Regions from separate parts of the Pseudomonas sp. ADAK18 genome, predicted to be linked through region 1. Evidence: predicted binding sites of a transcription regulator. Region 1 holds the regulator's gene; the other holds the start of a gene.
The links. The regulator FliA, encoded in region 1, starts transcription of late flagellar genes. The targets are predictions, from matches to a motif close to CTAAAGTTTNNNNNNNNNNNGCCGNTAA.
Positions count from the first base shown of each region.

Region 2: the regulator FliA is predicted to act here: its motif matches at 1,793-1,820, upstream of HKK55_RS27980 (methyl-accepting chemotaxis protein).

Region 1 is NZ_CP052859.1:927,486-931,036, reverse strand. Features, by position in the region: gene HKK55_RS04295 (protein phosphatase CheZ) at 1-459, opposite strand, end outside; gene HKK55_RS04290 (chemotaxis response regulator CheY) at 478-852, opposite strand; gene fliA (RNA polymerase sigma factor FliA) at 1,022-1,762, opposite strand; gene fleN (flagellar synthesis regulator FleN) at 1,759-2,592, opposite strand; gene flhF (flagellar biosynthesis protein FlhF) at 2,714-3,551, opposite strand, start outside.
Region 2 is NZ_CP052859.1:6,195,285-6,198,835, reverse strand. Features, by position in the region: gene HKK55_RS27995 (acyl-CoA dehydrogenase) at 1-1,071, shown strand, start outside; gene HKK55_RS27990 (cell division protein ZapA) at 1,072-1,374, opposite strand; gene HKK55_RS27985 (hypothetical protein) at 1,371-1,601, opposite strand; gene HKK55_RS27980 (methyl-accepting chemotaxis protein) at 1,878-3,503, shown strand.

The DNA.
Region 1 (3,551 bases):
CGCCAGAAAGCCTTCGACTCGCCGTGCCAATTCGCGAAACTCTTCGGCGCCCACTTCCCGGCGCATGAAGCGGCCCCAGTCGGTGCTCAGGGCCTTGGCTTCGTTGGCGATGCCATTGACCAGCGGCGTGGCGTTTTCCACCAGGTCCATGGTGCGATTGGCCGCCGCCTCAGTCAGCCTGACCACATAAGACAGGCGTTCGGTGGCATCGGTGATCTGCGAGACTTCCTCGGCCTGCGGCATGTGCGGGTCAATCTGGAAGTTGACGATGGCGCTGTGCAACTCGCGTGTCAGCTTGCCGACTTCCCGGTACAGGCCACGATCACGGGTCTGATTGAGCTCATGGATCAACTGCACCGCGTCGCCGAACTGGCCTTTTTCAAGGCTTTCAACCAACTGGTGAGCGTGCTTTTTCAGGGTCGACTCGAAGTCGGCCTGTGATGATTCGTTATGCTCCATAGCTCCCCCGTGGCGACATCAATGACCGATGCGTTCGAAGATTTTTTCGATCTTCTCTTTCAAGGCCAATGCAGTGAATGGCTTGACCACGTAACCGTTGACCCCAGCCTGGGCGGCTTCAATGATCTGTTCACGCTTGGCTTCGGCGGTCACCATCAGCACAGGAAGGCTGCGCAGTTTTTCATCGGCGCGCACGTGGCGCAGCAAGTCGATACCGGTCATGCCCGGCATGTTCCAGTCGGTTACCAGAAAGTCGATGCTCCCGCTGTTGAGGATCGGAATCGCCGTGGTGCCGTCATCCGCCTCGACCGTGTTAGTGAACCCAAGGTCACGCAACAGGTTTTTTATGATCCGCCGCATCGTTGAGAAGTCATCAACGATGAGGATTTTCATGTTCTTGTCCAATTCGACCTCCAAGCAGTCTTAAACGCGTCCAGCACCTGGGCGCGCCATTTCAATCATTCAGGCGTTACAAATAAGGACTACTGAGGCGCACCACGGGTTGAAACCGCCAGGGCTTTTGGCCCGGACGGTATCATTCGCAGTGTCCCCACACTGCCTGTCAGCGCGCTCGCCACTCTCCCAAACGCCCCCGCAAGCGGGCCGCGCACTGGCTGTGTAACTGGCTGACCCGCGATTCGCTGACCCCCAGGACTTCACCGATTTCCTTGAGGTTCAGCTCTTCGTCGTAGTACAGCGCCAACACCAGTCGCTCACGCTCCGGCAAATTGGCAATCGCGTCCGCCAGTGCGCTCTGGAAGCGTTCATCTTCCAGATCGCGTGACGGTTCGAGATGAGCACTCGCGCCGTCCTCGTGCAGCCCCTCATGTTCGCCGTCCTGCAAAAGGTCGTCGAAACTGAACAGGCGACTGCCCAAGGTATCGTTCAAAATCCCGTAGTAATCGTCGAGACTCAATTGGAGTTCGGCCGCAACTTCGTGATCTTTAGCGTCGCGACCGGTTTTTGCTTCAATTGAGCGAATGGCGTCACTCACCATCCGGGTATTGCGGTGGACCGAACGCGGCGCCCAATCACCTTTACGGACCTCGTCGAGCATCGCACCACGGATGCGGATACCCGCATACGTCTCGAAACTCGCACCCTTGCTCGCGTCGTATTTGGTCGACACTTCAAGCAAGCCGATCATCCCGGCCTGGATCAGGTCTTCGACCTGGACACTGGCGGGCAATCGGGCCAGCAAGTGATAGGCAATGCGCTTGACCAGTGGCGCATAGCGCTCGATCAATTCGCCTTGGCTGTCACGTGCCGACTTCTTGTAAAGGTTGTAGCCGCTGGATGTCATAGCACCGGTCCTGCGCTCGTCTGATGCACCAATCGCTCGACGAAAAACTCCAGATGCCCCCGGGGATTGGCGGGCAGTGGCCACGTATCGACCTTCTGGGCAATAGCCTTGAACGCCAGTGCGCACTTCGAACGAGGGAACGCTTCATAGACTGCACGCTGCTTTTGCACAGCCTTGCGCACACACTCGTCATAGGGAACTGCGCCGACGTATTGTAAGGCGACATCGAGGAAGCGATCCGTGACCTTGGTCAACTTGGCGAACAGGTTTCGCCCTTCTTGCGGGCTTTGGGCCATGTTGGCCAGCACCCTGAAGCGGTTCATGCCGTAGTCACGGTTAAGCAGTTTGATCAGGGCGTAAGCGTCGGTGATCGAGGTGGGTTCGTCGCACACCACCAGCAGTACTTCTTGCGCGGCGCGCACGAAGCTGACCACGGACTCACCGATCCCGGCGGCGGTGTCGATCACCAGCACGTCGAGGTTGTCGCCAATGTCACTGAAGGCCTGGATCAGGCCGGCATGCTGCGCCGGGCTCAGATGCACCATGCTCTGGGTGCCTGAGGCAGCCGGCACGATGCGGATACCACCAGGGCCCTGCAACAATACGTCGCGCAGCTCACAGCGGCCTTCGATGACATCGGCCAGGGTATGTTTGGGTGTCAGTCCCAGCAGAACATCAACGTTCGCCAGGCCCAGGTCGGCATCCAACAGCATGACGCGACGGCCAAGCTCTGCCAGGGCCAGGGACAAATTCACTGACACGTTAGTTTTCCCGACGCCACCTTTGCCGCCGGTCACCGCGATCACCTGTACGGGATGCATGCTGCCCATGTTCGTTCTTTACCTTGTCTTGCTTAGACGCAGGCTACATAGGTTGGCTGCGGTAGGAGCTTGCAGGCCATCAATGTAGATACATTGCACTGTCGTTTTATGTTGCGTGTTCAGATTCACCTCAGCCGACCCGTTTGGCCGGACTGTGGTACAGATCAGCAAACATGTCAGCCATCGCTTCCTCGCTCGGCTCTTCCTGCATTTGCACACTCACTGCCCGGCTGACCAACTGATGACGGCGCGGCAGATGCAAATCATCCGGGATCCGCGGCCCGTCGGTCAGGTAAGCAACCGGTAACTCATGACTGATAGCCAGGCTCAATACTTCACCCAAGCTGGCCGTTTCGTCCAGTTTAGTCAGAATGCAGCCCGCCAGCCCACATCGTTTGTAGCTGTGATAGGCGGCGGTGAGTACCTGCTTCTGGCTGGTCGTGGCCAGCACCAGGTAATTCCTGGACTTGATCCCGCGCCCGGCCAGGCTTTCCAGCTGCATGCGCAGAGCCGGATCGCTGGCTTGCAGGCCGGCGGTGTCGATCAGCACCACGCGCTTGCGCAGCAGCGGATCGAGGGCGTTGGCCAGGGACTGGCCCGGGTCGACATGGGTTACCGGCACGTTGAGGATCCGGCCCAATGTCTTGAGCTGTTCCTGGGCGCCGATGCGGTAGCTGTCCATGCTCACCAAAGCGATGTTCTGTGCGCCGTACTTAAGCACATAACGGGCAGCCAGCTTGGCCAGAGTAGTGGTTTTGCCCATGCCGGCGGGGCCGACCATGGCAATCACACCACCTTCTTCCAGGGGTTCAATTTCCGGGGTAACGATCATCCGCGCCAGGTGGGCCAGCAACATGCGCCAGGCCTGGCGAGGTTCTTCAATTTCAGTGGTCAGCGCCAGCAGGTCGCGGGACAACGGGCCAGACAGGCCAATGCGTTGCAGGCGACGCCAGAGATTGGCCTGTTGC
Region 2 (3,551 bases), 1.2 Mb from region 1:
CGCAACGACGTGTTGCTGGCCGGGTTGTTCCACAAGATGGGCTGGCGCGGCACCACCTCGACGGCACTGAATTTCGGCGACAACGGTGACTGTGTCGGCTATCTGGTGGGCAAACCTCACCAGGGCCTGAGCTGCATGTTCCAGATGATGAACGAGGCGCGGATCGGTGTCGGTATGGGCGCGGTGATGCTTGGTTACGCCGGCTACCTTTACTCGCTGGAGTACGCCCGGGAACGTCCGCAAGGTCGGCTGCCCGATAGCAAAGACCCGAACACCGCGCCGGTATCGATCATCCAGCACGCCGATATCAAGCGCATGCTGCTGACCCAGAAAGCTTATGTGGAGGGCTCGTTCGACCTGGGCCTGTATGCCGCCCGCCTGTTCGACGACACCACAACGCTTGAAACCGAAGCCGAACGCAAACAGGCCCATGAACTGCTCGACCTGTTGACCCCCATCGTCAAATCCTGGCCATCGGAGTTCTGCCTGAAAGCCAACGAACTGGCGATCCAGATTCTCGGTGGCCACGGCTACACCCGGGAATACCCGGTGGAGCAGTACTACCGCGACAACCGCCTGAACCCGATCCACGAAGGCACCCACGGTATCCAGTCGCTGGATCTACTGGGCCGCAAACTGGCGCAGAACGGCGGCGCGGGCTTGAAGCAATTGATTCGACTGATCGCCGAGACCGGTGCGCGGGCGCAGGAATATCCATCACTTACGGCACTGCGTGAGCCGCTGGAAGCCTTGGTCGCACGCCTGCAGAGCGTCACCCTCGGCCTGCTGACCGATCTCGCCCAAGGCAAGATCAACAGCAGCCTGGCGAACTCGGCGCTGTACCTCAAAGTGTTTGGGCATACGGTGATTGGCTGGCGCTGGCTGGAACAGGCGATTCGCGCCGAGGAAGGGTTGGCCAAGGGCAATGCTGCCGATGTCACCTTCTATAAAGGCAAGCTGCAAGCCGCCCGGTACTTCCTCACATGGGAAATACCGAGCTGCCATCATGAACTGGCGATTCTTGAGGCACGGGACGATACGTGCCTGGGCATGCAGGATGAGTGGTTCTAGTCAGGGCTGACCGATTGCCTTGGAAATTACCTCGACCGTGGCGCTGACTTGCTCTTGGTAACGGTCGAGTTCCTGCTGGTGGCGCTGCTGCATTTCGATCTGTTCGGCACACAGGTTCAGCGCCGCCAGTACCAGTAGTTTGTCACCGATCAACGTCGGGTACTTTTTCTTGGTGATGGCCAGGGACGCCTTCAACATGGTCACGGCGCTCATCAGGGTAGTGTCTTCCCCGACCGGTGCCTTGATCGAGTAATCCTCACCGAGAATCGAAACGACCTTTACCCCCTCGGTGCCTTGACTCATGCGCTGACAGGACCTGCGCTGACACGCTCAACCAACGCCTGAATACGCGCCGCGGTAGCGCCCTGTTTTTCTTCCTGCTCCATCAGGTTCAGTTGCAGGCTGTCGTTTTCATCCTTGGCGCGGGCCAGTTCTGTCTTGAGGGATTCGTTGGTGCCCAGCAGGTCTTGGTTCTGCTGTACCAGGTCGCTGACCAGTTGTTCCAATTGGCTGAGGGATGCTTCTAACATTTTGATTTCTCGGGCATTTTAAAAGGGCGGTGACGATAAAGAAAATTCACCTCGGATGCCAGGGTTATCCTGGCGCGCAGCCTTGATTTTACAGGGCAGGCTGCGCTTTAGAGCCTTAGTGACTGCTTTTAGGCCATCTGGTTCCTGACCCCACCCTGATTAGCGCCAACTGCGACAAAAGAGCGCACCCCCTCAAGACTTTAGTCGTATGACCGATAGGTCATGGGACAACCCGTCTCAAAGCCGCACGGATCGCGCTTCTCCCAGGATGACAGCATGTCTCTTCGTAATATGAATATCGCGCCACGGGCATTCCTCGGTTTCGCGTTAATTGGCGCCCTGATGTTGTTTCTCGGTGTGTTTGCCCTGAACCAGATGAGCAAGATCCGCGCAGCCACCGAAGACATCACCCTGAGCAGCGTGCCCAGCATCCGCGCCCTGGACGAGTTCACTCAATTGACCTTGCGCCTGCGTGTTCTGTCCTACCGCTTGCTGACCAATCGCGAGCCGGACGTGCAGCAAAAGACCCTGGAAGCCTTCGATGTGCGCAATCAACAGATCCGCGCCGCGCAGGGCATCTACGAGAAGCTGATCACCAGCAGTGAAGAGCGCAGCGCCTACGACGAGTACGTGCGGTTGCTGGGGCAATATCATCAGATTGAAGCGCGCATGAAGAGCCTGTCCCGGGCCAATCAGGTGGACGAGCTGCGGGTCATGCTGAACACCGAGTTGCTGAATAACTCCGAGCAAGTCAACACCGTTCTGAACCGATTGCTGGATATCAACAACAAGGCGGCCATCGCCACCAACGAGAACGCCGCCAATCAATACAACACAGCCTTCAACTTGGTCGTCGCCCTGCTGGTGTTCGCCACCGTGCTGACCCTGCTGTTCGCCTGGCTGCTGACCCGCAGCATCACCCAGCCGATTGCCCAGGCCCTGAACGCCGCAGAAGACATTGCCGAAGGCAACCTGACTCGCCCGATCAAGGTCGAGGGTGAGGACGAAGCCGGACGCCTGCTGTTGGCGATGGCGAAGATGCAGGAAAAGCTGCGGGATACCTTGCAGCGCATTTCCGGGTCCGCCACCCAGCTGGCCTCAGCCGCTGAAGAGCTGAACGCCGTCACCGACGAAAGCGCCCGTGGCCTGACCCAGCAAAACAACGAAATCGAGCAAGCCGCCACCGCCGTCAACGAGATGACCAGCGCTGTCGAAGAAGTCGCCCGCAATGCCGTGAGCACTTCCGAAGCGTCGAAAAACGCCACGGCCTCTGCCGGTGATGGCCGTGACCTGGTACAGGAAACCGTCGGCGCCATCGAACGCATGAGCAGCGACGTGCAGGCGACCGCCACGTTGATCGGCAACCTGGCGGAAGAGTCCCGGGACATCGGCAAGGTGCTGGACGTAATTCGCGGCCTGGCTGACCAGACCAACTTGCTCGCACTGAACGCAGCGATTGAAGCGGCGCGTGCGGGCGAAGCCGGGCGTGGTTTTGCGGTAGTGGCCGATGAAGTACGGGCCTTGGCCCACCGCACCCAGCAGTCCACCAGCGAGATCGAGCGGATGATCGGCAGTATCCAGGCCGGCACCGAACACGCTGTGGATTCGATGCGCAACAGCACCGATCGTGCGGAGTCGACGCTGAATATTGCCAAGGGCGCGGGGATGTCGCTGGATACCATCAATACTGCGATTGTCGAGATCAACGAGCGCAACCTGGTGATCGCCAGTGCGGCTGAAGAACAGGCGCAAGTAGCTCGGGAAGTGGATCGCAACCTGGTGAACATTCGCGACCTGTCGGTGCAGTCGGCGACTGGTGCCAGCCAGACCAGCGCGGCGAGTAATGAGCTGTCGCGGTTGGCGGTGGATTTGAATGGGATGGTGGGGCGCTTCAGGCTCTGACTGACACCCCAACGCTGTAGCCGCTGCCGAGGCACGAGGCTGCGATGC